2 regions of the Mesorhizobium sp. M0894 genome follow, and region 1 is predicted to be linked to the other one. Evidence: riboswitches for the same ligand, from Rfam matches in the RefSeq annotation. Region 1 holds a riboswitch; the other holds the start of a gene.

What was found. Region 1 has a riboswitch for S-adenosylmethionine ahead of metX (homoserine O-acetyltransferase MetX). Riboswitches for the same ligand answer to the same signal wherever they lie in the genome.
Region 2: it holds a riboswitch for S-adenosylmethionine, as region 1 does, so the genes downstream of both, NKH91_RS25800 (O-succinylhomoserine sulfhydrylase) here and metX (homoserine O-acetyltransferase MetX) in region 1, are expected to answer to the same signal.

What each region holds. Positions count from the first base shown of each region.
Region 1 is NZ_JAMYOG010000014.1:101,987-116,958, forward strand. It holds gene NKH91_RS23975 (quinone oxidoreductase family protein) at 1-156, shown strand, start outside; gene NKH91_RS23980 (gamma-glutamylcyclotransferase) at 202-735, opposite strand; gene NKH91_RS23985 (DUF2125 domain-containing protein) at 844-1,845, shown strand; gene NKH91_RS23990 (prephenate/arogenate dehydrogenase family protein) at 1,976-2,911, opposite strand; gene hisC (histidinol-phosphate transaminase) at 2,918-4,027, opposite strand; SAM riboswitch at 4,166-4,243, shown strand; gene metX (homoserine O-acetyltransferase MetX) at 4,320-5,489, shown strand; gene metW (methionine biosynthesis protein MetW) at 5,662-6,276, shown strand; gene NKH91_RS24010 (DUF1330 domain-containing protein) at 6,305-6,625, opposite strand; gene NKH91_RS24015 (SDR family NAD(P)-dependent oxidoreductase) at 6,861-7,607, shown strand; gene NKH91_RS24020 (RNA polymerase subunit sigma-70) at 7,649-8,674, shown strand; gene NKH91_RS24025 (DUF1194 domain-containing protein) at 8,693-9,499, opposite strand; gene NKH91_RS24030 (ABC transporter ATP-binding protein/permease) at 9,576-11,408, opposite strand; gene NKH91_RS24035 (class I SAM-dependent methyltransferase) at 11,548-12,309, opposite strand; gene gloB (hydroxyacylglutathione hydrolase) at 12,408-13,175, shown strand; gene NKH91_RS24045 (cupin domain-containing protein) at 13,196-13,624, shown strand; gene NKH91_RS24050 (short chain dehydrogenase) at 13,795-14,376, opposite strand; gene NKH91_RS24055 (MerR family transcriptional regulator) at 14,373-14,735, opposite strand; gene NKH91_RS24060 (lysoplasmalogenase family protein) at 14,918-14,972, opposite strand, start outside.
Region 2 is NZ_JAMYOG010000017.1:15,301-30,272, reverse strand. It holds gene mmsA (multiple monosaccharide ABC transporter ATP-binding protein) at 1-699, shown strand, start outside; gene mmsB (multiple monosaccharide ABC transporter permease) at 696-1,988, shown strand; gene araD1 (AraD1 family protein) at 2,172-3,164, shown strand; gene NKH91_RS25805 (2'-deoxycytidine 5'-triphosphate deaminase) at 3,193-4,287, opposite strand; SAM riboswitch at 4,423-4,500, shown strand; gene NKH91_RS25800 (O-succinylhomoserine sulfhydrylase) at 4,571-5,761, shown strand; gene NKH91_RS25795 (ceramide glucosyltransferase) at 5,796-6,950, opposite strand; gene apaG (Co2+/Mg2+ efflux facilitator ApaG/CorD) at 7,178-7,570, shown strand; gene NKH91_RS25785 (Hsp33 family molecular chaperone) at 7,647-8,657, opposite strand; gene argF (ornithine carbamoyltransferase) at 8,775-9,686, opposite strand; gene NKH91_RS25775 (aspartate aminotransferase family protein) at 9,701-10,900, opposite strand; gene NKH91_RS25770 (GcrA family cell cycle regulator) at 11,255-11,779, shown strand; gene NKH91_RS25765 (magnesium and cobalt transport protein CorA) at 11,849-12,856, opposite strand; gene phoU (phosphate signaling complex protein PhoU) at 13,049-13,774, opposite strand; gene NKH91_RS25755 (ATP-binding protein) at 13,888-14,972, opposite strand, start outside.

The DNA.
Region 1 (14,972 bases):
GCCGACCGACCTGTGCTACGCGAGATCATCGACATCTTCGGCCAGCCCGGCTTCCACGTTCCTGTCGGCAGTCTCCGCCCGTTGACCGAGTTCAAGCTCGCCGTGGCAAACAGCCTGGATCGCGCCGATCTTGGCAAACAGATTTTCAGGATGTAGCCCGGACCACGACGCCGAAAGCATCATGGTCAACGACCAAAGAAGCTACGTCGCGACCCGTCTTGTCACCTCTTCCAGCCAGCGATCGCTTATACCCAGTGCTTCGAGGTGCTCCAGCGTGCTGAGCACGTAATCCTCATTCCTCCCCGACTGGCCGACGGCGCCGCGAACGACGGCTGCTGCCTCGGCGGCGTCGAGCGCACCGGCGTATTGCTCATGGCTGCGGTCCACGACATAGGCGATGGCTTCGACCGTCTCGCCCCCATCCGTTTCACGCTTGTCGAGGCGGACGCTGAGCACACGCTCGAGATAGACGTTGGTGACCAGCTCGCGTTCGCGCAGATAGGTGACGACCTCGTTGCGCAGCTCGCCTGGAACCCGGAACGCCAGCCCGATGCAGGAGCCGCCGCGGTCGAGGCCGAGCACCAGGCCCGGCCGTTCGCGCGAGCCGCGATGCACGAAAGAATAGACGCAGAGCGAACGGCGATAGCCATGCAGGCGGGCACGCCGCGTCTCGACATGCGCGAATCCCGGCCGCCAGATCAGTGAGCCGTAGCCAAAAACCCAAAAATCGCCCATATCGCCAAGCCTGATTGTGACGAACCACCTCACCGGTGGAGTCCGTCTACCTGTTGTTGCCGAAAGCGACAGCCCGCCCGTGCCACCCGCGTTAACGAAAGCCGCAGCATGACGTCAAGTGACGAGCGCCCGCCGCCCAGCCAACGTCGCCGCCTGTTGTGGCTTGCCGCTTTCGTCCTCGTGCTGTTCGGCATCTACAGCGCCGGCTGGTTCTACCTGGCGGACCTGGTCGAGAGTGCAACCGACAAGGCGGTCGCCGATCTCGACGACAAAGGCATCAAGGCCGACTGCGCCAATCTCGCGGTCAGCGGCTATCCCTTCACCTTCACGCTTTCTTGCGAAAGTCTGGCTTACGAGGACGACAGCCGCAACGTCGCTGCATCGACAGGCAAAATCAACGCCGCCACGCAGATCACGCGGCTTCTGTCGCCTGCCGCCGAGTTCAGGGGGCCGCTCAGGACCTCTGTTCCCGGCATGACGCCGCTGTGGATCGACTGGGATGATCTGCGGGCCGACATGAAGCTGTCCTGGCCGCTGCCGGGGCGCCTCTCGCTGCAGGCAGAAGGCCTGTCCGGCCAGACCGATCCGGCGGACGACACCGATCCTGTCTCGCTGTTCAGCGCCGGAACCGCCACCGGACAATTGCGCCCAAACGGCCCGGACATCGACTATGCCGGCAATTTCACCGATCTCGAAATCGACGCAGAGGCCATCGGCGGGCGCGTCTTGCCGCCACTCGACGGCAGCGGCGACGTGACATTGAAGAATGGTGTGACGCTGATCAAGGCAAATCCGAAGAGCCTGCGCGGCCAGGCGGTCGAAATCCGCGAGCTCGATCTGTCGTCCGGAACTGCGCGCATCACCGTTTCCGGACCGCTGTCGGTCGACAATGATGGTCTCATAAATGCCGACCTGATGATCAAGCTCAATGATCCGAAGGCCGTGGCGGCAATCCTCGCCACCGCCATCCCCGAGCAGAAGAAAGAAATCCAGACCGGCTTCGCCGGACTGGCGCTGCTCGGCAACGCACCGTCGATGCCGCTGAAGATCGTCAAGGGCAAGGCCTCGCTCGGCTTCATCCCGCTCGGCAAGATCAAGCCGCTCGACTAGAGCAATTCCAGGAAATTGTGAACGGTTTTCCGTCCGGATTGCGTCAAACAAAAAGATAGACCGGTTCGGCGTTTCCGTGAAACGATGAACCGTTCTGGGGCGGTACGGCCTGCGATCGGCTTGCCGCGGCTTATCCCTTCGGCGGGTGTTCGACTGCCTGGCGGCCGAAATCCGGTACGTCGATGTCCTGGCCGGCCTCGATAATCGAGCGGCGGACAGCGCGGGTGCGGGTGAACAGGTCGAACAGCTTTTCGCCGTCGCCCCAGCGGATCGCCCGCTGCAGCGAGGACAGATCTTCCGAGAACCGCGCCAGCATTTCGAGGATGGCGTCCTTGTTGTGCAGGCAGACGTCGCGCCACATGGTCGGGTCGGACGCCGCGAGACGGGTGAAGTCGCGAAAGCCGGAAGCCGAGTATTTGATGACCTCGGACTTGGTCACCGACTCCAAATCGTCGGCGGTACCGACGATGTTATAGGCGATGATGTGCGGCAGGTGCGAAACGATGGCCAGCGTCATGTCGTGATGCTGCGGGTCCATCGTGTCGATGTTGGAGCCGCAGCGGCGCCAGAATTCCGAGAGCTTTTCCAGCGCCACGGGATCGGTGCCGGCCAGCGGCGTGAAAATGCACCAGCGGTTCTCGAACAGTTCGGCAAAACCGGCATCCGGTCCCGATTTTTCGGTGCCGGCCAAAGGATGGCCGGGGATGAAGTGCACGCCATCAGGCACATGCGGCTGCATCTGCGCGATCACCGATGCCTTGGTCGAGCCGACATCGGTGAGGATGGCGCCCTTCTTCAGCGCCGGTGCGATCTCCTGGGCGACCGTGCCTGAAGAGCCGACCGGCACCGAAACGATGACCAGATCGGCATCGCGAACCGCTTCTTTCGCATCTGTCGTGTAGGTGTCGCCAAGGCCGAGTTGGCTCGCCCGCTCCAGCGTCGCTTCGCTGCGCGTCGAAATGGCGACTTGGCCGGCAAGTCCCTCGCGGCGGATGACGCGGGCCAGCGACGAACCGATCAGGCCGATGCCGACCAGCGCGATCTTTTCGAACATCGGTGAGGTCATGGTGCCCTAGCTTTTCAGGAATGTCGCGAGTGCTGCGACAACGCCGCGATTAGCCTCTTCGGTGCCGATGCTCATGCGCAGCGCGTTGGGAAAACCGTAGCCGGAAACGCGCCGCAATATGTAGCCGCGCGCACTGAGGTAGTCGTCGGCGGCCGCCGCCGAATGCTTTTTGTCCTCGGGAAAGTGGATCAGGATGAAATTGCCGACGCTCGGGGTCACCCGCAGCCCGAGCCCGGTCAATTGCTCGCTCAGCCAGGCCAGCCAGGTCTCGTTATGCGCGACGCTGCGCTCGATATGAGCCCGGTCGCGGATCGCCGCGATGCCTGCCTCGATCGCCGTCGCATTGACGTTGAAGGGCCCGCGCACGCGGTTGATCGCGTCGATGACGTGCGTTGGCGCATAGATCCAGCCGATCCTCGCGCCACCGAGGCCCAATTTCGAGAAAGTGCGGGTCATGACTACGTTTTCCGCGCTGCCCACCAACTCGACGCCAGCTTCATAGTCGTTGCGCCGGACATATTCGGCGTAGGCGGCATCCAGCACCAGAAGCACGTTTCGCGGCAGGCCCGCATGCAGGCGGCGCACCTCCTGGAACGGCACGTAAGTGCCGGTCGGGTTGTTCGGATTGGCAAGGAAGATGATCCTGGTACGCGGCGTCACCGCGGCGAGGATCGCATCGATGTCGGCGCGTTCATCAGTCTCCTTGACCGTTACCGGGACGGCACCGGCCGACTGGATGTAGATCTTGTAGACCATGAAGCCGTGTTCGGTGATGATGGCTTCATCGCCGGGCGCGAGGTAGGTCTGCGCAAGCAGGCCCAGGATCTCGTCGGAACCGTTGGAGCAGACGATGTTCGCCGGATTGAGCCCGTGCACGTCGGCGATCGCCTCCCGCAGGCGCCTGGCGCTGCCGTCGGGATAGACCGCGAGCTTGTCGGCGACCGCGCGCGCGGCCTCTATCGCCTTTGGCGAAGGACCGAGCGGGTTCTCGTTCGCCGACAGTTTGTAGACTTTGGCGACACCTTCCGGCGCCGCACTCTTGCCGGGCACATAGGCTTCGATGTCCATGATGCCGGCGCGGGGCGTTGGACGTGTCTGATCCGGTGTCTGGCTCATTCCATGAAATCCGTCGAGGATGCCTCCATCCGGAGGCCGCAGCGGAAATACAAGCCGTGGCCAGGAATGTCGAGGGGCGGCAATTCGGGATCAAGAACTTGCCGTTGACGAAGCCATGCGTCAGTCCTAGAAGAGCATCGACAGTTCCGTGGTGATTTGGCCGGTCGGCTTGCAGCCACGTTAAACAACTTGCTAAAGGGCCGTTTGCATCTTGTAACCGGCTTTGCGAAGGCATGGCCGGTTTTTTGTTGCCCAGACCGGTGGACAACTAAAGCCCGGGCAAGGAGATGTGATGGTCGCTTTGCGCGCTCGAAAAACCAACAACGAGGCCGACCAGCCGTCGAGCCCAGTGTTGCGTTTCGGCGCCGACAAGCCGCTCAAGCTCGACGCCGGCACGCTGCTGTCGCCGTTCCAGATCGCCTACCAAACCTATGGCACGCTCAACGACGCGCGCTCCAACGCCATCCTCGTCTGCCATGCGCTGACCGGCGACCAGCATGTCGCCAACACCAATCCGGTGACCGGCAAGCCGGGCTGGTGGGAAGTGCTGATCGGCCCCGGCAAGATCATCGATACCGACCGTTTCTTCGTCATCTCGTCCAACGTCATCGGCGGCTGCCTCGGTTCCACCGGCCCCGCCTCGACAAATCCCGCAACCGCCAAGCCTTACGGACTCGATCTGCCGATCATCACCATCCGCGACATGGTGCGGGCGCAGCTGATGCTGGTCGAGCATTTCGGCATCGAACAGCTGTTCAGCGTGCTGGGCGGCTCGATGGGCGGCATGCAGGTGCTGCAATGGGCCTCCAGCTATCCCGAGCGCGTCTTCTCGGCCCTGCCGATCGCCACCGGCGCCCGCCATTCCTCGCAGAACATCGCTTTCCACGAGGTCGGCAGGCAAGCGGTGATGGCCGACCCCGACTGGCATGGCGGCAAATATTTCGAGCACGGCAAGCGACCGGAAAAGGGGCTGGCGGTGGCGCGCATGGCCGCCCACATCACTTATCTGTCGGAAGCAGCGCTGCACCGCAAGTTCGGCCGCAACCTGCAGGACCGCGAAGCGTTGACCTTCGGCTTCGATGCCGACTTCCAGATCGAGAGCTATCTGCGCCATCAGGGCATGACCTTCGTCGATCGCTTCGATGCCAACTCCTATCTCTACATGACCCGGGCGATGGACTATTTCGATCTCGCCGCCGACCATGGCGGCCGGCTGGCCGATGCCTTCGCCGGCACCAAGACCCGTTTTTGCCTGGTCTCCTTCACCAGCGACTGGCTGTTCCCGACCGAGGAGAGCCGCTCGGTCGTTCACGCGCTGAACGCGGCCGGCGCCTCGGTATCGTTCGTCGAAATCGAGACCGACCGCGGCCACGACGCCTTCCTGCTCGACGAGCCGGAACTGTTCGCCGCCATCAAAGGCTTCATCGCCTCGGCGGCGCGGGCTAGAGGGCTCGGCGCATGACCTCGAAAAGTTGCACGCTTTTCGGATCAGGACCATGTGCCAGGCATCAGCGCATGACCCTGAAAAGTTGCAGACTTTTCGGATCAGGATCATGCGCCAGGCATCAGCGCATGGCCCCGAAAAGTTGCAGACTTTTCGGATCAGGACCATGCGCCAGGCAGGAGCCGAGCCAATGAGCGTCAACCGCGCCCAGCGCGTCGACCTCGAAGTCGTCGCCGATCTCATCCCGCCGCAGTCGCGGGTGCTGGACGTCGGTTCCGGCGACGGCCTGCTGCTCGAATTGCTGCAGGCGACCAAGAAGGTCGACGGCCGCGGGCTGGAACTGTCGCAGCGCGGCGTCAACGAATGCGTGGCGCGCGGCCTGTCGGTCATTCAAGGCGATGCCGACAAGGACCTCCAATTCTATCCCGACAAGGGCTTCGACTTTGTCGTCTTGTCGCAGACCTTGCAGGCGACCCGCAATCCGAAGCTGGTGCTCGACGAACTGCTCCGGATCGGCAACCGCGCCATCGTCTCATTTCCCAATTTCGGCCACTGGCGGGTGCGCTTTTCGCTGCTCTTCAACGGCCGAATGCCGGTGACCAAGGACCTGCCCTATTACTGGTACGACACCCCCAACATCCATTTCTGCACCATTCGCGATTTCGTCAATCTATGCGACGAGCTGGGCGCGACGGTGGAAAAGGCAACCGCGCTCGACGCCAACGGCCAGCGGATCGGCTTCTCCATGCCGTGGTGGTTCTGGAACTTTTTCGGCCAGCAGGCGGTATTTCTGCTGAAACGGTAGCAGGCCGCCCGCGAGCCGATCATTCCCCTTATTCAAGCACGTCGGTGGCCTTGTGCGGGTGCTCGACGCCGTCGACGAAGACCACGTCGGACTGAGAATTCGCGGTGCGCAGCGGCAAGATCTCCTGATAGGCGGGCGAGCGGTACCATCCGCGCGCCTGCTGCATGTCTGGAAACTCGATCATGACGAGGTGCCCCGGCCAATTGTTTTCAACCACGTCCACCTCGCTGCCATGCACAATGAAGCGCCCGCCGAACGGCTCAAGCGTGGCATCGATCTTCTGCAGGTACTCGACGATCGGCGGCCCCGGCGTGACCTGGCGCATATGGGCGACGGCGTAGGCGGTCATGGTGTAACTCCTTGTGGTCGAAAGCCGGACAACCGGCTTGATGGGAGCAGTTTGCCGGGACGTTGCGCGCTGGTCGATTACCCCCGAGGTAATGACACCGAATACAAAACTGGCGCGCCGCTGCCGTCACCTGAAAGATATTTCTGCCTGGCACCGATGATTTCCGCCCACCTGCGCTGTCCTTATCGATGGGCGCGCCTGGATGGTCCGGCGGCCGGGAACAGAGAGGTGATCCATGGGATCGTTGCAAAATCAGAATGTCGTCGTCGTCGGAGGCAGCCGGGGTGTCGGCCGCTCCATTGCGGAGGTCACCCTCAAGGAGAAAGCGACGGTGCTGGCGGTCGCCCGCGGAAAACAGGCCCTGGCGCAATTTGCCTGGGAGGTCTCCGGCGTGAAGACGCTCGCGATCGATGCGACGGTGGACTCCGCCCCCGATAAGGTCTTCGCCGCGCTTGAGCCGGACGTGCTGGTGATCTGCGCAGGTGCGCTGGCCCCTTCCGCGCCGGTGCATGAACAGAACTGGAAGGCCTTCTCGGCAAATTGGGACACCGACGTCAAGGCGTCGTTCCTGTTTTGCCGGGCCGCTCTGCGCCGTCCGCTCAAGCCGGGAACCCGGATCGTTCTGATCTCCAGCGGCGCGGCCTTGACCGGCGGACCACCCAATGCCGGCGGCTATGCCGGCGCAAAACGCATGCAGATGTTCCTGGCCGGTCATAGCCAGAAGGAGTCGGACCGGCTTGGCCTCGGCCTGCGCTTCATGGCGCTCGCGCCGATGCGGATCATGCCGGAGACCGGCGTGGGCAAGGCCGGCGTCGACAGCATTGCGGCCTATATGGGCATCCAGCCGGCGGACTTCATCGCCGCCATGACCGACATGCAGACGCCGGCCGATGTCGGACGGGCGGTGGTCGCACTCGCCACCGGCCAGCCGCAAGGCAGTTCCTTCATGGTGAGCGGGAGCGGGCTTGCCCCGGCCGCCTGAGGCGCGCGTAATGCAAACCTGACCCGGAACCCGAAAGTAGCATGACAGACGCTCAACCACCTCTGGAACCGGCCGCCCAGCCTATCCTCTATCGGGGGGCCTTCGAGAAGGTCACGGCCGCGCATCGCCGCGAGCTCAAGCTGCATTGCTATCGCATGATGGGTTCGCTGCACGAGGCCGACGACCTCGTCCAGGACACGTTGCTTCGCGCCTGGCGCGCAAGGTCGGAGTTCGACGGGCGGGGTTCGGTTCGCGGTTGGCTCTATATGATCGCGACCAATGCTTGCCTTAACGCCATCAAGGCGAGGTCGAGGGCGCGTCGCATTCTCCGGGAACCCGGACGGCCGCCGTCGCACGGGGCGGCCATAGGCGGGCCCGTAGCTGACGTCGCGTGGCTGGAGCCCTACCCCGACGCCGAGCTTCCAGACATTGCCGGCAGCGAGCCAGGTCCGGAAGCCCGTTACGAGAGCCGCGAGGCCGTCCAGCTCGCCTTCGTCGCCGCTATCCAGGATCTGCCGCCCAGGCAGCGCGCCGCGCTGCTGCTTGCCGACGTCCTGGGATGGTCGGCCGTCGAGACGGCGCGTTTGCTGGGCGGATCGACGGCTTCGATCAACAGCGCGTTGCAGCGCGCCCGCGCAACGCTGACGGCGCGCTATCCTGGCGGACGGCCGGCCAGCCGATCACGGCCCAACCCCGAAGAAGGCCTGCTGCTCGAACGTTACATGCAGGCCTGGCAGGCCGCCAATCTCGAAGGTTTGATCGAGCTCCTGCGTGAGGACGCCATCTATACCATGCCGCCTTGGCGCGAATGGTATCAAGGCCGCGAAGCGATCCGCGGTTTCTTCGAGACCGTCTGGCCGAGGTTCGGCGGCTTCCGCACGCTGGCCACCGCGGCCAATGGCCAGCCGGCGGTCGGGGTCTATTCCCGCAGCCACGATGACCCGGCGTGGCGGGCCCATTCCCTGCATGTGTTCGAGCCAGCCGAGGGCGGGATCGCTTCCTTGACGATCTTCATAGGGCCGCTCGGGCCATCTCTGTTCCCGGCCTTCGGCCTGCCACCGGCCTAGCTTACCCGTGGGCAAGCCTTACCGGTCGAGTTCCGGGAAATACGGGTCGGAAAAAAACCGCCGGTCGCGCTCGCCTTGCAGGCAGTCGATCGGTGCGTCGATGCGGATCGTCCTCGGATCCTCCTTGGGATACTCGACGCCGCTGACCTCGAGGATCAGTTTGCGGCGAGTGGCGGTGGCGAATTCGGAAACCGCATAGATTGGCAGGACGAACGAGCCCGGTCCGCCGGTGACGCATTCGGCATAATACCGGTCGAGATGGCTGAAGGTCGGTGACGGGCTGATCAGGATCGGCAACCCGTTGATGACGATGCCCTTCGCCAGCGCCGCATCGCGTGCCGTTGTGACCGGCAAGCCGGTGTTGTTTGGGCCATCGCCAGAGACGTCGATGACGCGGCGTTTGGCCACGAAGGCCGTGCCATCGAAAAGCTCGGCGCCGAAGGCCACGGCACCGGAAATCGAGGTGCCGCGGAAGCTCCTGAACGGGCGGGCCGCGATCTTGTCGGCGAAAGCGTTGGCGCTCTCCTTGCTGTCGATGACGTGCCAGGCAATGACCGCATCGTCGCGGATGGTGCCGGCCCATTCGAAATAGGCGATGGCGATGCGGCCGGAAGGGCCGGCACGCACGGCATTGATGAAGTCGGGATGGCGCAGCGCCGCGACATAGCCGGCGCGCTGCAGGGCAAACTCTCTTTCATCCATCGACTGCGAGATGTCGACGGCCAGCACCAGCTCGACGTCGACGGCAATGGCATTGGCGGGCGCGGCCACAGGTGCTGCCGGGGCGCAGGCAAGGCAGGCGAGCAGGGCGAGAGCGTCAAGCATGGCCGATCGGAACGTTCCCATCTGAAACGATCGCGATAGTTTTTCGCCGCGATCGCGGCGAAATAAAGCTTGGCTTCTATTTCTTTCGGCGGGCCGAGGCGATAATCGGGGGCGGTTCGATGGCGCCTGCCCTGACACGGGCCGGCTTGAGGGGCGGTTGGCCGGCATCCTTGACGATGGTCAACGCTCGCGGGAAGAAGCGGGTATTGTGCTGGCCGCGGCCGATATTGAGGATCGCGGCGTCGGGAAGGCGCTTGTCCAGCATCGACAGCACTTGCCTCAGCGTCGCGCCGTCGAACGCGTCCAGCGCCTCGTCGATGATCACCCATTTCGGCCGTCGCAAGGCGAGCCTGGCAAAGGCCAGCAGACGCTGCTCGTCGTCGCTGAGCTCACGCTCCCAGCGCGCCGAGTGATCGAGCGAGGACGACAGGCGTTGCAGCCCGACATCGGCCAGCACCTCCGAAATCTCGGCATCGCTCGCCTCCGCCGCGCCGTCTGAATGGTTGAGCACCTCGCGCAGCCTGCCGAGCGGGAAATAGGGAGTACGCGGAACGAAGATCGGCGCTTCTCCGGCCGGCATGCCGATCCGGCCGCTGCCCCATGGCCACAGACCGGCAATGGCGCGGAAGAAAAGCGTCTTGCCGGCGCCCGGATCTCCGGTGATCATGACGCGGTCGCCGGCGCGGATTTCGACATGCGGCTCGGCAAGCTTGGTGCATCCGTCCGGCGAGGCGATCTCGAGCTTCTCGAAGGTCAGGCTGCCGTCGGGATTTTCGCCGAACGAAATGCGCCTTTCCGTGTCGTGCAGCGCGTCGGTGTCGCCAAGCGCGATGCGGAAGTCGGCGACCCGCATCAGCGTGGCGCGCCAATCGGCGATGCCGCCGATATTGTTGATGAACCAGCGCAGCGAGGAATGGACCTGGTTGAAGGCGCCGACCGCCATCATCAAGCCGCCAAAGCTGATATCGCCGGCAAAATAGACCGGGGAAGCGACGAGGATCGGCGCGACGACAGTGATCCAGCCATAGGTGTCGGTTACCCAGGAAAGATTGATCTGGGCGCTGTAGATGCGCCGCATGGCGCCCAGCACCATGCCAAGGTCGAATTCGAGCCGGCGCCTGGCATCGGCCTCGCCATGCGCAAGCGCGATGGCATCGACATTCTCGTTGACGCGAACCACCGAGGAGCGCAGTTCCGCCTCACGCGTATAGCGATCGTTGTTGAAGCGGATCAGCGGCCGCCCGACCAGCCAGCTCAACCACGAAGCTGTGCCCGCATAGAGGATCGCCGCCCAGACCATGTAACCGGGTATGGCCAGCGAATGGCCGCCTATGTGGAAGACGAAGCCGGAAGACAGCGACCACAAGACGCCGACGAACGAGGCAAGCAGGATGCAGGACTGCAGCAGGCCGATGCCGAGACCGGTCGAAAGGTCGGAGAGATGCCCGGCATCCTGCTGCAGGCGCTGGTCGGGATTGACGCCGATGGCGCCGGCATGGGTCAGCCGGAAGGCACGCGCCGGCCGCATCCATTCGCCGATCAGGTCGAGCGTCAGCGCCTCGCGCAGCTTCAGGCGAAGCATCTGGTCGAGCCAGGTCTGGCTGACATTGAGCACCACAAGCCCGCCGGCGATGCCGGCGAAGACCAGAAGCTGATGCAGGAAAGCCGGCATGTCGCGCCGCGCCAGCGCGTCGTAGAAAGGCTGGTTCCAGCGATTGAGCAGAACCTGCCCGATCGAGCTCGCCACGATGACGGCGACGATGCCGATCGCTGCCCAAAGCAATTGTTTTCGCACTGGCGAGGTGGTCAGCGCCAATTTGATTGTTGCCAGCTGCTCACGCAGGCTGCTGGCTTCGATCGACGTGGCAAGCTTCTGGGCGCTGGGCTCGACATCCGGATGATCAGCCATGAGTGGATCCTTGCATTCGGAAGCGGTGCTAAACCCCGGTGATAGGATCGACCGCATATGCCTTCAATCGGGCAGCGAACCCGTCCGCGACAGATAGGTGAGAAAAAGCCTGCGTCGGATCACGAACGCGTCATCCTGGCTACGCCGGACGTTCGGCCCCCGACAGCCGGCCAAGCGTCGGCGCGCCATGCGGCGAGAGAACCGGCACGAAGACGCGGCGGGAGGCGCGCTGCGCCACCGGGACGCCCTGATAGAGCCGCTTCTGCGCCTCGACAACGATGACGCCCGAAAAGATCGGCCAGAAGCGCCGGCCGGCACGCTCCAGCACATTGTGGAACTGCATCATGAAACGTCGCGGCGACGGCGGAAAGAACAGCGCATCGGACCATGCCGCCGGCGTGAAATTCGCTTCGCGCAGCAATTCGGTCAGCTGGCCGCGCGAGAACGGCCGGCCATTGCCGAAAGGCGTATGCTCGAAGCGCGCCCAGACGCCTCGCCGGTTGGGCACGACGATGACGACACGGCCGGCCGGCGACAGCACCCGCCAGATCTCGTTCAGCGTCTCGCGCGGGTTCTCGACATGTTCGAGCGAATGGACGAGCAGCATGCGGTCGATGCAGGAATCGACCAGCGGCAGCTCCTCGTCGAAGACCAGGGCGGTCGCCGTCGGCCCCGTCGCCGGCCAGACCACCGCGCCCTGCGTCGCCGGCATGAAGGCAAAGACGCGCTCGGCATCGCTGCCGAAGCGCTCCAGCCATGGCAAGGTATAGCCGAGGCCGACCAGCCGCTCGTTGGGCACAACAGCCCATAGCGAGGACAGCGCCATGGTGATCGAGCGTTCGGCCAGGCGCCCGAGCGTGGTCGAATAGAAGGAACGGAGGTCGACAATATCTGAATGCATGGGCGGAACGGTAGCTTCGAAGCAGTCCAAGTTCAACAAAGGCAGATGACATCAGCTGGCAGGCGCCCTATGTCTGCGCCTGTAAACGGAGAGATATGATGCCGGTCGAGATCGAACAATTCATGTGCCGCAGCGACAATTTCGGCGTGCTGGTGCATGACCCCAAAAGCGGCCAGACGGCGCTCATCGACGCACCCGAAGAGGCGCCGATCCTGGCCGCCATCAAGCGCACCGGCTGGACGCCGACGATGATCCTGACCACCCACCACCATCTCGACCACGTCGAGGCCAATCTGGCGCTGAAGGAGCGTTTCAAGCTGCGCATCGTCGGGCCGGAAGCCGAAAAGGCAAAGATTCCCGGCATCGACGAAACCGTCGAGCAAGGCTCGGTCGTCCACCTCGGCGATGAGCGGATCGAGGTCATCGCCACACCCGGCCACACCGCAGGCCATGTCACCTATCACCTGCCGGCGTCAAAAGTGGCATTCGCCGCGGATACGCTGTTTGCGCTCGGCTGTGGGCGGCTGCTCGAATGCAAGCCGCCGGTGATGTACGAATCCCTGAAAAAGCTCGCAGCGCTGCCGGCCGAGACGGTCGTCTATTGCGGACATGAGTATACGCTGGCCAACGCCCGTTTCGCGCTGACCGTCGACCCGACCAATTCGGCGCTGAAAGAGCGTGCCGCCAAGATCGAGGCGCTGCGCGCCGACGGCAAGCCGACGCTGCCGACGACGATCGGCGAGGAACTGTCGACCAATCCGTTCCTGCGCTGGCACGATCCGGCGATCCGCAGGCATCTCGGCCTGGAAAAGGCCTCCGACGCCGAAGTGTTCGCCGAGATCCGCAAGCGCAAGGACAATTTCTGAGCGGCACCAGGAGCTAGGGCATGACCAGTTCCGCCGAAATCATCGCCCTGCTCGGCCTGAAGCCGCATCCGGAAGGCGGCTGGTATGCCGAAACCTTTCGCGACGGCGCGGCAGGCACGCGCGGCCATTCGACGGCGATCTATTTCCTTCTGGAGAAGGACCAATTGTCGGCCTGGCACCGGGTCAAGGACGCGGCCGAGGTTTGGCACTTCTATGACGGTGCGCCGCTGGCGCTGTCGATACATCGAGAAGGCGGTCCCGTCATCGAGGAGATCCTTGGCACGGCGCTTGCCGCAGGCGAGCGGCCGCAGATCGTCGTGCCGGCAGGCTGGTGGCAGTCGGCACGCAGCCTCGGCGAATGGACGCTGGTCGGCTGCACCGTGGCGCCGGGCTTCGATTTCGCCGCCTTCGAATTGGCCGAACCAGGCTGGCTGCCGGGCACGCCGTAGTGGTGAAGACCTGACGCTTGGTACCCAACGACAACAGCCGCTCAGGATGGAAAGCCGTCGTTCAGGTTGTCGCAAGAGTCACTCTCGAACCTCCGAAATTTTGCAACGGAAACTACCCTTGATATTCAGGGGGCGACCAATATGTCCCAACACTTAGGATTTCTGCGAAACTACCCGACGATGATCACTTGGCAGGTGATGGCCCCTTCCACGCTCTTCGCATAGGCGAGCCCCACCCGTTTCGACGAAACGGGCTCGTGACCGGGGAACCACTCGCCATATCTCGGCACGGACACGTCCAGAAGTCCGGGACGACCGCGCGGCATCTCGATCGCCGCACCAAGGACAAAACCGCCGAGCGCGCCGTTCGCTGTTGCCGCCCCTGTTCCCATCCGAATGGGATCGCGGTCGAGCACTCCGCTAGTCAGTGTGAACGAGCCGCCATCGCTGACAGTGGCCAACCCTGCCAACACCAGATTGACCTGGCCCATGACCTTATGGCGCAGGCCAAGCATAAACGTCTCTTCGGTGTACTTGCCAAGCGGCCCGAAATGGACATTGCCTGCGGTAGAGATGACGGCATCCACTTTGCCACATTTGGCGTACATGGCATCGAGCGATGCGCGGTCAGCCATATCAACCTGAAAGTCGCCACTAGAGCGGCTGGCCTTGATGATCGCGTGGCGGGAACCCAACTCGTCGCAAACCGCTTTGCCGATGTCACCTTCCGCGCCGACGACAATAATTCTCATGATATTTCTTCTGCCATCTCGTCATATCGTTTGAGCTTGTAGGCAAGGAGTTCGGCGCAGCCATCCAACGCAGCTCGCCGCTTGTCCAGATGCGCTGCGTGATCAAGAAGAACCGCTTTCCGTTCGGGCAGAGTCTCGCTGCCCCGCTGATAAAGCCGCGCAAAGTATCGCATCTGCTCCATGGGCATACCTGTCTCGCGCAGCGAGGACAGGAGTATTAGCCATTCGACATTCTCTGCCGAGAAGTCCCGCCTCCCGTCACGTCCTCGCCTGACCTTCGGAAGCAAACCCAATTTTTGATAATAGCGGATAGTGTCGATACCCAGTCCGCTTGTAGCTGCCGCCTCCGAAATGCGCATGTGTCGCCTACCCTGCCGATTGTGCGCTAGGCTACCAAGCTGGAGCAGCTCTAGGTCAAGCGAGAATTTTTTACCCTCTGATCTGACGACCTCGAGGATTGCGTCACAAAGGCTTGCCCATGGGCACCAAGCGTCGGATCTTTCGCCGTTTGCAGGCCGGCATCATCTGAATATCGACATGCCTAGCCTAAAACGAAACCCAGGGTGATCGCCAGCTGGCCGGCGTAATACAGCGCC
Region 2 (14,972 bases), on a different contig from region 1:
AAGGGCATCAACCTCAACGCCCGCAAGGGCGAGGTGGTCGGCATTGCCGGGCTGATGGGCGCCGGCCGGACCGAGTTTGCCATGAGCCTGTTCGGCCGGTCCTATGGCCGTCGCATCACCGGCGAGGTGTTCCTTAACGGCAAGCCGATCGATGTCTCTTCGGTGAGCAAGGCGGTGGAACACGGCATCGCCTATGTTACGGAGGACCGCAAGACCTACGGTCTCAACTTGATCGACCATATTAAGCATAACATCACGCTGGCCAACCTGCCCGGCGTCTCGCGCCATGGCGTGATCGACGATTTGCGCGAGCTTTCCGTCGCCAACGATTATCGCGGCAGGACCAATATCCGCGCCTCAAGCGTCTACCAGATGACCGGCAACCTTTCTGGCGGCAATCAGCAGAAGGTGGTGCTGTCGAAATGGCTGTTCGCCAATCCGGAAGTGCTGATCCTTGACGAGCCGACACGCGGTATCGATGTCGGCGCCAAATATGAAATCTATACGATCATCGCGCGTCTCGCCTCCGAGGGTAAGGCAATCATCGTCATCTCGTCGGAAATGCCCGAACTGCTCGGCATCACCGACCGCATCTACGTCATGAACGAAGGACGCATCGTCGGCGAAATGGCGGCGAGCGACGCCAGCCAGGAAAAGATCATGCGCGCCATCGTCCGTGGAGAAGGGAAAGCATCATGAGCACCGAAAGCGCTCCCGGGCCGCAAACCGGCGTCGCCCAGGATATACAACACGCACCTCGCATTGCCGTCTCGGCGCTGGTCACCAATCTGCGCGAATACGGGTTGGTGCTGGCGTTGATCGCAATCATGGTGTTCTTCCAGTTCACCACGTCCGGAACGCTGTTCAAGCCGGTGAACCTCAGCAATCTCGTGCAGCAGAACAGCTTCATCATCGTGATGGCGCTGGGCATGCTTCTGGTGATCGTTTCGGGCCATATCGATCTCAGCGTCGGCTCAGTCGCCGGCTTCATCGGCGCACTGGCGGCGATGATGATGGTTATCTGGCCGCTTGGCCCATTGAGCAATCCGCTGGTGGTGTCGATCATCTGCCTGATCGTGGGTGGCGCGATCGGCGCGGCACAAGGCTACTGGATTGCCTATCACCGAATACCGAGCTTTATCGTCACGTTGGCGGGCATGCTGATCTTCCGCGGCATCTGTCAGGCGCTGCTGGGTGGCGGGTCTTCCGTGGGGCCGCTTCCAGTCGGCTTCAAGGCGCTGAGTTCCGGCTTCATTCCGGACCTGATCGGCCCATTGACGCTGATACCACCGACCGTGAACGCCGCCGGCAAAACCATTGTCGGCAGCGGCCTGACGCTGCACCTGACGACTATCGTGATCGGCCTCGCCGCCGTGCTCGCCTATGCCTATTTCGGGCTCAGGGCGCGGCGCACCCGCGAGCGGCATGGCTACGAAGCCGAGCCTTTCTCGCTGTTCGTCGTCAAGACCCTGGTGATCAGCGGGCTGGCGCTGTTTCTGGTCTACCAATTCGCCACCTATAGGGGCCTGCCCATCGTTCTCATGGTGATGGGCGTGCTGATCGCGTTGTTCGTCTTCGTTACCAAACGCATGACGATCGGCCGCCGCATCTATGCGATGGGCGGCAATGCCAAGGCAGCGCAGCTATCGGGCATCAAGACCGAACGGCTGACGTTGATGGTGTTCATCAACATGGGCGTGCTGTCGGCACTCGGCGGCCTGATTATCGCGGCGCGCCTGGGGCAGGCGGTGCCGGCGGCGGGCCTCGGCAGCGAACTCGACGTCATCGCCGCGGTGTTCATTGGTGGCGCTTCGGCGATGGGCGGCGTCGGCCAGGTCATCGGCGCGGTGGTCGGCGGTTTCATCATGGGCGTCATGAACAACGGCATGTCGATCATGGGCGTCAATGTCGATTGGCAGCAGGTGGTCAAAGGCCTGGTGCTGCTCGGCGCCGTCGTCTTCGACGTCTACAACAAGAACAAGGCTTGAGAGGCAACCAGGAGGCATACGGGTCACATCGCGGCGCTGCCGGGCGGCGCGAAGAAGTCCCCCGAGGGACCTGACCCGCGAGCGCAATCCGGACGAAGAATTTCAACCGCGGCGTGGACAGGGTCCGAGCCGCGCCGGGCAGGGTTTGCCAAGAAGGCAGGCCGCAATTCAGAGAGGGTTACCATGCTGATCTCACAGATCCTCGACGACGCCGAGACGATCCGCGTCGTTGCCCGCAACGGCGGCAAGACCCGCGTCATCAACGGGGCTCGCAGCGTCTATTCGCTGGCGATGGAAGCCGCGCGCACCGGCACCGGGCTTGTCGCCCTGATCGAGCGCAAGGGCTTCGGCGAAACCGTCGATCTCGACGCAGCCTACAAGAAGGGACGACTGCTGTCGCCGATCAACCATCCCGATCCGGCGCATCTCCATCTCACCGGCACCGGGCTGACGCATCTCGGCTCCGCCGCGACCCGCGATTCCATGCACAAGAAGCTCAGCGATGGCGGCGAGGAACAGCTGACCGATTCCATGAAGATGTTCCGCATGGGGCTGGAGGGCGGCAAGCCGGCGAAGGGCCAGATCGGCGTGCAGCCCGAATGGTTCTACAAGGGCAACGGTACCATGGCAGTGGCGCCCGGCGCGGCGCTCATGTCGCCCGCCTTCGCCCAGGATGCCGGCGAGGAGCCGGAAATCGCCGGAATCTATGTGATCGGCGACGACGGCGCCCCGTTCCGCGTCGGCTTCACGCTGTCGAACGAGTTTTCCGACCACGTCACCGAGCGCGTGAATTATCTCTTCCTCGCCCATTCGAAACTGCGCAACGCCTCGTTCGGGCCGGAGATCCTGATCGGCGATTTGCCATCCGATATCCGCGGCGCTTCACGCATCCTGCGCCACGGCAAGCTGCTTTGGGAAAAGCCGTTCCTGTCGGGCGAGGCGAACATGTCGCACACCATTGGCAATCTCGAGCATCACCACTTCAAATACTCGGCCTTCCGCCAGCCGGGCGACGTGCATGTGCACATGTTCGGCACGGCGACGCTGTCCTTCGCCGACGGCATCAGGACGGAGGCTGGCGACGTGTTCGAAATCGAGGCGCAGGATTTCGGCCTGCCGCTGCGCAACCCGCTCGAAATCGAGCAGCCGGTGAAGGTCGCCGTGAAGGCGCTTTGAGCCGGCATAGCCGCAAGTAAGGGGAAGCTCAGCGCGCCGCGCGGAAATGCTTGGACAGTTTTAGGCCCTGCGCCTGATAGTTGGAGCCGAGATCGGTGCCGTAGAGTGCCTGCGGCCGTTTCAGCATGTGCTCGTAGACCAGCCGCCCGACGATCTGGCCATGGTCGAGAATGAACGGCACTTCGTGGCTACGCACCTCGAGCACCGCCCGGCTGCCGGTGCCGCCCGACGCCGAATGGCCGAAACCGGGGTCGAAGAAACCGGCATAATGGACGCGAAACTCGCCGACCAACGGATCGAAGGGCGTCATTTCGGCGGCGTAGAGCGGCGGCACATGCACCGCCTCGCGTGACACCAGGATATAGAATTCGTCCGGATCGAGCACCAGCTCGCCGGCACCGCTCTTGTAGAGCGGCTCCCAGAAATCGACGACATCCTGCGCGGCGCGCTTGTCGACGTCGACCAGGCCGGTGTGGTGCTTGCCGCGATAGCCGACCAGCCCGTCCTTGTCACCGTCGAGGTCGATCGACAACGCGATGCCGCCGCCTGAGATGTTGGGCGGCTCGGTGGCGACCAGCATCTCGGCGCGATGCAGGTCGTGCAGTTCGCTTTCCGACAAAAGCGCATTGCCGGTGCGGAACCTGATCTGCGACAGCCGCGAGCCGGTGCGTACAACGATCGGGAAGGTGCGCGGGCTGACCTCCAGATAGAGCGGGCCTTCATAACCGGCGGCGATCTTGTCGAACTCGTGGCCGCGGTCGGTCATTACCCGAGTGAAGATATCGAGCCGTCCGGTCGAGCTTTTCGGGTTGGCCGAAGCCGAAATATGAGCGGGCAGCGCCAGGCTTTCGAGCAGCGGCACGATGTAGACGCAGCCAGTTTCCAGCACGGCACCTTCGGCGAGGTTGATCTCGTGCAGCTTCAGCCGGTCGAGCTTGTCGACAACCCTGTGGTCCGGACCGGGCAAGAAGGAAGCACGCACCCGCCAGGCCTTGTCGCCGAGCCTGAGGTCAAGGCTGGCCGGCTGGATCTGATCGGCATCTAACATGCGCGGCGATTTCAGCGCGCCCGTCTGGAACAGCGCGGAAATATCCTGATCGGGAAGAATGCCTGTCTGCCGCAAGGGTCTGGCTCCGTTCGAACGCCGGGCGAGGTCTTGTTCTGTCGCAGGTCCGACCGTGGACGCCTTTGGCACCTGCTTGGTACAACCCTCTTAATCATGCCGGCAATTGACGCAAGCGCGGCGCGGGTCTAAAGCTCGTTATCCCGTGGTGATTTGGCCGGTCGGCTTGCAGCCACGTTAAACAAGTCGCTAAAGGACCGTCGGGCCGCAAGGCCATATGGACCGGTTGCGACTTTCGCGACCGGTTTTTTGTTGTTTGGACCAATTTTGGTGTTTGGATAGAATGATGACCAAGAAGCGCGACTGGAAGCCTCAGACCGCACTCGTGCACGCCGGGACGCTGCGTTCCGGCTTCGGCGAGACCTCCGAGGCGATGTATCTCACCCAAGGCTATGTCTACGAGACGGCGCAAGCGGCGGAAGCCCGCTTCAAGGGGGAGGAGCCGGGCTTCATCTATTCGCGCTATGCCAATCCGACGGTCGACATGTTCGAAAAGCGTATGTGCGCGCTGGAAGGCGCCGAGGACGCGCGCGCTACGGCGTCCGGCATGGCGGCGGTGACGGCAGCGCTGCTGTGCAGCGCCAAGGCGGGCGACCATGTCGTGGCGGCGCGCGCACTGTTCGGCTCCTGCCGCTGGGTGGTCGAGACGCTGGCGCCGAAATACGGCATCGAGGCAACGCTGGTCGATGGCACTGACATCGCCAATTGGGAACAGGCGGTCAAGCCGAACACCAAACTGTTCTTCCTGGAAAGCCCGACCAACCCAACGCTGGAAGTGGTCGACATCGCCGCCGTCGCGGCACTTGCCAACTCGATTGGCGCCAGGCTGATCGTCGACAATGTCTTCGCCACGCCCTTGCAGCAAAAACCCTTGCAGCTCGGCGCCCACATCGTCGTCTATTCGGCCACGAAGCATATTGACGGCCAAGGGCGCTGCCTTGGAGGCGTTATCTTGTCGGACAAAAAATGGATCGACGAGAACCTGCATGACTATTTCCGCCACACCGGCCCCAGCCTCTCGCCCTTCAATGCCTGGACCCTGCTGAAAGGCCTGGAGACGCTGCCGCTACGCGTACGCCAGCAGACGGAAAGTGCCGGCCGCATCGCGGATTTCCTCGCCGAGCGCCCTCAAATCGCCCGTGTCATCTATCCCGGCCGCGCCGACCACCCGCAAGCGGCCGTGGTCAAGAAACAGATGTCAGGCGGCTCAACGCTGATCTGCCTGGATGTGAAGGGCGGCAAGCAGGCGGCCTTTGCTTTCCAGAACGCGCTCGACATCGTGCTGATTTCCAACAATCTCGGCGACGCCAAGAGCCTGATCACTCATCCGGCGACGACCACGCACAAGAACTTGACCGATGAGGCCCGCGCCGAGCTCGGCATCGGGCCGGGCACGCTCAGGCTTTCCGTCGGCCTGGAAGATACCGACGATCTGCTCGAAGATATCGAGCAAGCGCTGAGAGCCGCCGGATAGGGCTGACCGAACAGAGGTGAGCGGGGGGCGCCGATCAGGCGCCGGACGGGGTCTCTTCCAGCTCCGCGACGGCCTTGGTCTGGATGGTCATAACGTTGCCGCGCCAGTCGACGGCGCCGCTCAGCCAGCCGCGCGCCCATATCGCCGGCAGCATGCAGTCGCGAACCATCATCGCCAGGATGGTGCGCAGCGACAGGTGCCATCCTTTGACCCAGGCCAAGGCACATTCCGGCAGGTAGGCCGCGACCAGCACGGCGATGGCGGTTGCCGGCAGGCTGACGCCGGCGTCAGCCGCCGCGATCAGCGCAAGCAGCAGCGGCGGCGCCGCGCCGATCAGGATCTCGGGGGCGAAGAACAGCGCGAAGGTGACGCGGCGCAGCCGCGCCCAACGCGCCTGCCGAGACCAGATCTCGCCAAGCGTGCGCCGGCCGAGCGGCTGTTCGAAGGGCGAAGCGACAAGATTGACGCGAAGTCCGAGCCGGTTGACCAGCTTGGTCGCGGCGGCGTCCTCGGCGATCTCGGCGGCCAGTGCGCGGATGCCGCCATTGGCGTCAAGCATCGGCTTGTTCCACAACATGCTCTTGCCCTGGGCGAAGCCAAGGCCGAGCGCCTCTCCAGCGTACTGCCAGCGTGCCTGCAGTGTGTTGAGAAAGGCGCATTCGACCTCCCCCCAAAACCCTTCAGGCCGCGAGCCGATCGGCGTCGAGCAGACGAGGCCGGTGTCGGGCCGCCATGCCGCCATCAGCTGCTGGACATAATCGCTCGGCATAAGCACGTTGGAATCGGCAAGGATGACCCAGCGATAAAGCGCCGCTTCCCAACCCTTCACGCAATTGTTGAGTTTCGGATTGCCGCTGATGCGGTCGTCGCCGACGAGCAGCCGGGCGCGTATAGCCGGAAAACGCGCCATTGCAGTGGTGATCGACTTGACCACGGGGTCGTCGGCATGGGCGACGCAGAAGATGAGTTCGTAGCGCGGCCAGTCGAGTGAGAAGGCGCGCTCCAGCGTCTCCTCGGTAAACGGCTCGACGCCGCGCGCCGGGACGACGATCGATACCGGTGGCACGGTGGCGGCCGGCGATGCGATCCTGGCTGCTCGCTTCAGCTTCAGCGAAGCTAACAGGATGCTGGCGAGATTTGAAAGAAGGAGAGCTATGGAAAAGAGGGCGGCTGCGAATGTCGGTTCCATCGAGATCTGGTCACTCCAGAAATGCTGGCCGCATGACGGCCGTTTTCAACAATTCGACAGAACACCGAGTCGCCCGGCACAAGCCTGCACACCATCATTGTCATGTGTCACTTAAATGACATTGTTTTTCGGCACCTGCGCTTGAGTCGGGCAAGGAGATGACGCGCATCGTTGATCAAACTGCGCTGAGCGTCGAAAGTTCCGTCTACATTGCTTTGGAGCAGTTCATGTACAGCGCCGTCACCCGCAACATCGAAGTGCAGGTCAGGCCGTTCTATCTGGAGGATCATTCCGACCCGCCGCAAAACCGCTATGTCTGGGGCTACCAGGTGACCATCGACAATCGGTCGGACGAGTTCGTGCAGCTTCTGTCGCGCTACTGGCACATTACCGATGGCACCGGCAAGGTCGAGGAAGTGCGCGGCCCCGGGGTCGTCGGCGAGCAACCCGGACTCAACCCCGGCGACAGCTATCAGTATACGTCTGGATGCCCGCTCTCGACCCCGTCCGGCATCATGGTCGGGCACTACACAATGCGCAACAAGCGGGGCGAGACCTTCGACGTCGCCATCCCCGCCTTCTCACTCGATTTGCCAGGCACGCGGCGCACCGTCAATTGACGTTCACTTTGATTCCTCTTCCCGCCTTGCGGGGCGAGGAACCCAAGTTCTGCGAAGGCAGCCGCACTGACGCTCGTTATTGAGCCGCTGCAAATTCCGCCGGGTCGAAGTCATATTGCTTCGAGCAGAATTCGCAGGCGACGTGAATGCTACCATCCTCGGTGCTGTCTCTGATCTCCTCGGCGGAAAAACCCTCGAGGATGCCGCGGATCTTCTCCCTCGAGCATGAGCACTGGTCGGCGACCGGCACGCCGCCGAAGACGCGGACACCATGCTCGTGGAACAGCCGGTAAAGCAGCCGCTCGGCGCCGATAGTCGGATCGATCAGCTCGGTCGGTTCAATAGTACCAAGCAGCGCCAGCAGTTCCTGCCAGGAATTGTCGGTCGGGTCGTGGATTTCCTCACGCGGATCGCCGTCGCCCCCGGGAAGGTCGGGTACGCGCATGCGTTCCGGCGACTGCGGCAGGAATTGTGCCAGCAGGCCACCGGCGCGCCATTGCTCGCGGGCACCGCCGACGCCGGGCGTCAGAAGCTTGGCCACCGAAAGCCGTAGGTCGGTCGGAATCTGCTCCGATTGGCGGAAATAGGTGCGTGCGGCTTCTTCCAGCGTGACGCCGTCGAGCTGGACGATGCCCTGGTAGCGTTGCGTGTGGGCGCCCTGGTCGATTGTCAGCGCCAGGACGCCGCTGCCGAGCAGCGTCTGCGGCGACGTCTCGCCGGCAGCCGTCAAAGCCTCCAGCCGGTCGGCATCGAAGCGGGCATAGGCGCGCAGCGCGTGCGGCGTGGAGAAATCCGCGACCAGCATATCGACCGGCCCGTCGGTGCGGGTCTGCAGAATGAACTTGCCCTCGAACTTCAACGAAGTTCCGAGCAGGACGGTCAGCACACAGGCTTCGGCCAGTAGTCGTGCCACCGGCTCGGGATACTCGTGGCGGCTGAGAATAGCGTCGAGCATCGGCCCGAGCTGGACGGTACGGCCGCGCACGTCGAGCGGGCCGACCTCAAACGGCACGACATGGTCGTCGCCGGCGTAGCCGAACTCGCCGAGCTTGGGTTGATGTTCAGCCAATTGACGAGTTTCCAACATGACAAAGCTCCGGGGCGCGGCGATGCCGCCCTCCGGGGCGCATGCGACGAGACGCGCTCGATTTGCGTGATGCGCCTGAGATAGGCACCACGAACTCCCGGATCAAGGCGGCCCGGATCAAGCGCCCAGGCACCAGGCCAAAACCGCCTTCTGGGCGTGGAGCCGGTTCTCGGCCTCGTCGAACACCACCGAATGCGGCCCATCGATGACCTCGTCGGTAACCTCCTCACCGCGATGCGCCGGCAGACAGTGCATGAACAGCGCGTCCGGCTTGGCTTTCGCCATCAGGGCCGCGTTGACCTGATAGGGCAAGAAGACATTGTGGCCGCGCGCACGGTGCTCCTGACCCATCGAGACCCAGCAGTCGGTGACGATGCAGTCGGCCTCGTGAACGGCCTCCTCGGGCGAACGAGTGAATTTCAGCTTGCCGCCATTGGCCTTCGACCAGTCGACATGCCTCTGAGCCGGTTCGCTGCCTTCGGGCACGGCGACGTTCAGCTTGAAGCGGAACCGCGCAGAGGCCTCCAGTAAAGAATGCAGGACATTATTGCCGTCGCCGGTCCAGGCGATCGTCTTGCCGGCCACCGGACCGCGGTGCTCTTCGAAGGTCATGATGTCGGCCATCAACTGGCAGGGATGGGTTTCGTCGGTCAGCCCGTTGATGACGGGCACCGTAGCGTTTTCCGTCAGTTCCAGCAGCCGGTCATGCGAGGTGGTGCGGATCATGATGGCATCGACATAGCGCGACAGCACCTTGGCCGTGTCTGCAATAGTCTCGGAACGGCCAAGTTGCATCTCGGTGCCAGTCAGCATGATCGTCTCGCCACCCAACTGCCGCATGCCGACGTCGAACGACACGCGCGTGCGCGTCGAGGGCTTGTCGAAGATCATCGCCAGCACCTTGCCTTCGAGCGGCTTGGTGCGTTCGCCGGCCTTGAGCCTCGCCTTTCGCACAGCTGCGTCGTCGAGCATGAAGCGCAGATCGCCTTCGGAAACGGCGGAAAGATCGGTGAAGTGGCGAAGGGACATCAGGAATTCCAGGATTACTTCGCGGCGGCAGCGACGATGGCATCAGCCAGGCTCTTGGCGCCGGCACGAATGCGCTCGAGCCCCTCGTGGATCTCGGCATCGGTGACGGTGAGAGGCGGCAACAGACGGATAACGTTGTCGCCGGCCGGAACCGTCAAGAGATGCTGGTCGCGCAGTGCCACCGTAACCTTGGTGTTGGGCATCGCGCATTTAAGGCCGAGCATCAGGCCGGTGCCCCTGATGCTTTCGATAACGTCCGGAAATTCGTCGGCGACACCGGCCAGCCCCTGTTTCAAGAGCAGCGCCTTGCGCCGGACGTCATCGAGAAAGCCGTCTTCCAGCACCACGTCGAGCACGGCGTTGCCGACCGCCATGGCCAGCGGATTGCCGCCGAAGGTGGTGCCGTGCACGCCGGCGGTCATGCCGGCCGCTGCCTCGTCGGTGGCGAGGCAGGCGCCCATCGGGAAGCCGCCGCCGATGCCCTTGGCCACCGCCATGAGGTCGGGTGTGACACCCGCCCACTCATGCGCGAACAGCTTTCCGGTGCGGCCGACGCCGCATTGGACCTCGTCGAAAATCAAGAGCAGTCCGTGCTGATCGCAGAGCTGCCTGAGCCGCTTCAGCGATTGCGACGGTACTTGCCTGATGCCGCCCTCACCTTGCACCGGCTCGATCAGGATCGCCGCGGTTTCAGGCGTGATCGCCTTTTCGGCGGCGTCGATGTCGTCGAAGCCGACTTGGTCGAAGCCGTCGACCTTGGGGCCGAAACCTTCCAGATATTTGTACTGGCCGCCGGCGGCGATGGTCGCCAGGGTGCGGCCATGGAAGGCGCCTTCGAAGCTGATGGTGCGGAAGCGCTCGGGATGGCCCTTGACGAAGTGATAGCGCCGCGCCGTCTTGATGGCGCATTCAAGCGCCTCTGCGCCGGAATTGGTGAAGAACACCTTGTCGGCGAAGCTGGCGTCGGCCAGCCGCTCGCCGAGCCGGCTCTGTCCCGGAATCTCGTACAGATTGGAGACGTGCCAGAGCTTGGCGGCCTGTTCAGTGAGGGCCGCGACCAGATGCGGATGGCTGTAGCCCAATGAATTCACGGCGATGCCGCCTGCGAAATCGAGATATCGCTCGCCCTTGTCGGTGACCAGCCAGGTGCCTTCACCGTGGTCGAAAGCCAGGGGTGCGCGAACAAAGGTCTCGAAAAGCGCCGAACCGCTCATTATATGCGTCTCCGGAACCGGAAAATCAAAAAGCCGCCAAAGCGGCGGCCCTTGTGGCTTATCGTGTTTTTCGGCCGTGAAGTCAACGAAAAGGTCGCGCAAGGACGTGCGGCAAGCCCCCCAGCACAATGCCGGCTCATAAGCGACCGGGCAAGTTGGGGAAAACCGAAAAAACCGATTCGTGTTGGCCTTGGGACTCTTGTCACCGAGTCAGCGCATAAGGTAATTGTAGTAGAGAAATAACTAGATTTCGTGCGGCGGACCTAATCACCCGATATATGTGGTGTCTGCCCGGCAGAAGCCGGGTCGGGAATGGATTCCGATTGCCGCACTTTTCAGCAGGAGCGCGGTCTCATGAACTGGACTGACGAGCGAGTCGAACTTCTCAGAAAATTGTGGTCGGAGGGTCTCAGCGCCAGCCAGATCGCCGCACAGCTTGGTGGGGTCAGCCGCAATGCGGTCATCGGCAAAGTGCACCGGCTGAAACTGTCCGGCCGCGGACGCACAACCGCATCACCGGCACGCCAGAAGAAGACGGTACAGGGATCGACGATCCAGAAATCGGTGTCGCGGGCAGCAAGCGCCACGCGCCATGCCACCACGTCGATGTCGATCGGTGCGACCGCGCTCAAGGCGCAGTTCGATGCCGAACCGGTGTCGCGCCACTATATCCGCCCGGTCGAAAACGTCGTCGTGCCGATCTCCCGGCATCTGCAACTCGTCGAGCTGAACGAGCGCACCTGCAAGTGGCCGAATGGCGATCCGCTTTCGGAAGACTTCCATTTCTGCGGCAACGACGCCGCCGAAACCGGACCCTACTGCAAGTACCACGCCCGGGTGGCGTTCCAGCCGGCGTCGGAGCGGCGGCGGAGCAGGTGAATGGTGGCGGCTTGAGCCTGGCGTAAGAAGCAAGGCTCCCATTTAGCCCTATTCACTATTCACCTCTCTTCAAAGCCACCCATTCTTGCGAAACCGCCAGTAAAGAAACGTGCAGATCAGGGCGATTGCCGCCAGTACGGCCGGGTAGCCATATTCCATCCTCAGTTCCGGCATGTCGCTGAAATTCATGCCGTAGATGCCGGCGAATGCTGTCGGCACGGCCAAGATGGCGGCCCATGAGGCAAGCTTCTTGGAGATCGCCGTCTCCTGACTCTGGCCGACCAGAAGGCTCGCCTCGAAGGCGAAGGCGAGAACCTCACGCAGGCTGTCGATCTTTTCCTGGACCGTGCGGATGTGGTCGGTGACGTCGCGAAACAGCGGGTGCATGGCTGTATGGATTTGCGGCAGATCGGCGCTGGTCAGCCGCCGGCAGACCTCCACCAGCGGCAGGGCCGCATTACGCAGGCGCAAGAGATCGCGGCGCAGCATGTAAAGCCGCTCGATGTCGGAGCCGGTCATCGGCTTCAGCAGAACCTTGTCCTCGATCGCCTCGACCTCGTTTTCGATCTGCTCGAGCACCGGCATGTAGTTGTCGACGATGAAATCGAGAATGGCGTAGAGGACGAAATCCTCGCCCTTGGCGAGGGAATGCGGACAGCTTTCCCAGTGCTGGCGAACGGCGGCGTAGGAGGTCGACGGGCCATGCCTGACGCTGACAATGTAGCCAGCGCCGACGAACAGATGCGTCTCGCCGAAGGTGACACGGCTGTCGATCAGCTGCGCCGTGCGGGCAACGATGAACAGGGCATCACCATATTGCTCGATCTTCGGCCGTTGGTGCGGATGCTCGGCGTCCTCGATCGCCAACTCGTGCAGATGGAATTGCGCCTGGACGCGCAGCAATAAATTGCGGTCGGGCTCCAGCAGTCCGATCCAGACGACATGGCCCGGCTTCCCGGCCCATTCGCCGGCTTCCTCGATCGGTATGTCGGCGATGCGCCGCCCAGCCGTATAGACGCCGCAAGCGATTATGCCCGACATCGGCGGCGCGGGAGCAAACTCGCGGACATATTCCATCCCAGCCTCCTGAAGGCAGGCTTTCATCGCGGAACTGAGAAGTCGGCGCGTCGAAAGCTTAGCGCAATTTGCTCTCAGGTGGCGAATCCGAAATTCGCATTAGTGTCGAGCAGCAGGGGAGCTGCTTTTCGGATTTGAGAGCCACTCCACCAAGTGGCAACTCTAGCGGCCACCACGTTTTGTTTCGAGAACTCACTTCGCAGGCAGCGTTGCGGGAAGAATTATCTTATCCGTCTTGTCGCCCTTCGGGCGATCGGCCGGCATCTGATCGCCGGTGACGATATAGTAGATCGTCTCGGCGATGTTGGTGGCGTGGTCGCCGATGCGCTCGATGTTCTTGGCGCAAAACAGGAGATGCGTGCAGGGCGTGATGTTGCGTGGGTCTTCCATCATGTAGGTCAACAACTCGCGAAACAGCGAGGTGTACATGGCATCGATCTGGTCGTCGCGGTCGCGCACGAAACCGATTTTCTCCACCGACCGCGACGCGTAGACGTCGAGCACTTCCTTGAGCTGGGTCAGTGCCAGATTGGCCAAAGCCTCGAGGCCGCGGAACAGGCTGTTCGGCTGGCGCCCGTCGGCGACGGCAACCACCCGCTTGGCGATGTTCTTGCCGAGGTCGCCCACCCGTTCGAGGTCCGCCGAGATGCGGATCGCGCCGACGATCTCGCGCAGATCCGTCGCCATCGGCTGGCGCTTGGCGATGATGATGATCGCCTTGTCGTCGATCTCACGCTGCCCCTCATCCAGAACCAGGTCGTCTCGAATGACTTTCTGGGCGAGCCCCGGATTCGCATTGACCAGCGCCGCTACTGCCTGCTCGACCATGCGCTCGGCATGCCCGCCCATCGCCGCGATGCGCTTCGACAGATATTTCAGCTCCTCGTCATAGGCGCTGACGATGTGCACGGACTGCATGGACGAATGCCTTCCCGGATCTTCTGGTTGAGTCGTTCGCTCGAATCCCCGCTGATACGCTAGCCGGATGACAGAAAAAAGAAACGGCCCATCATGTGGTAGATAGTACGGCGTCAGCGAGCCGGCAAATGGACCGTGAACGCCGCGCCCTTGCCGACCTCCGACCTGATGGAGAGTCTGGCGTTGTGGCGGGTTAGGATATGCTTGACGATGGACAGGCCAAGGCCGGTGCCCTTTTGGGTCCGGCTGTTCTCGACATCGACGCGGTAGAAGCGCTCGGTGATGCGCGGGATATGTTCTTCGGGGATGCCGGGGCCGAAATCCCTGATGGTGACGTCGATGCCCGGCTCGGGATCGCTGTCGCCGCGCGTGATCGACACCACGACGCGTCCACCGGACTGACCGTATTTGCAGGCGTTTTCTAGCAGGTTTTCAAAAACCTGGAAAAGCTCGTCGCGATCGCCGGGCACGTCGAGCGGCCCTTGCGCGAAATCCCGCTCGATGACGACGCCGCTTTCCTTGGCCAGCGGCCCAAGCGAATCGATGACGCTGTCGATGGCCTGGCGCAGATCGACCTCGGTTCCCGGCTTGAGATAGGGCTTCATCTCCAGGCGTGACAGCGACAGAAGGTCGTCGATGAGGCGCGCCATGCGGCTGGTCTGGTTCTGCATGATCTGCAGGAACTGCTCGCGTGCCGCGGGGTCGTTGCGGGCCGGCCCGCGCAGCGTCTCGATGAAGCCAGCGATCGAGGCGAGAGGCGTGCGCAACTCGTGGCTGGCATTGGCAATGAAGTCGGCGCGCATTCTGTCGATCCGGCGCGCCTCGCTCTGGTCCTTGAACACCAGCACGTAGAGATCCGTGGCGTGGCCGACAGAAGACGCGCTCACCCGATAAGCTCGTTCGACCGGCAGCTTCTCGATGTAGTCGACGCTGTCCGAAGCGACGTTGCCCGACAAGATATTATCCAGCAAGGCCTGCATTTCCGGCGCGCGGAATTTCAGCGACAGCGATACGCCGGGGGCAATCCCACCAAAGGCTGCAAAGGCGGCGGCGTTGGCATGGACGATGGCGGCAGAGCGATCGAAAATGATCAGCGGATCGGCAACCGCCGCCGCGAGATATTCGCCGGAAAGCCGTTGCAGGCCGCTCGCCTCGATGGCCGCGGCATTTTCGGTCGATTGATGCGCGACGCCGGCCG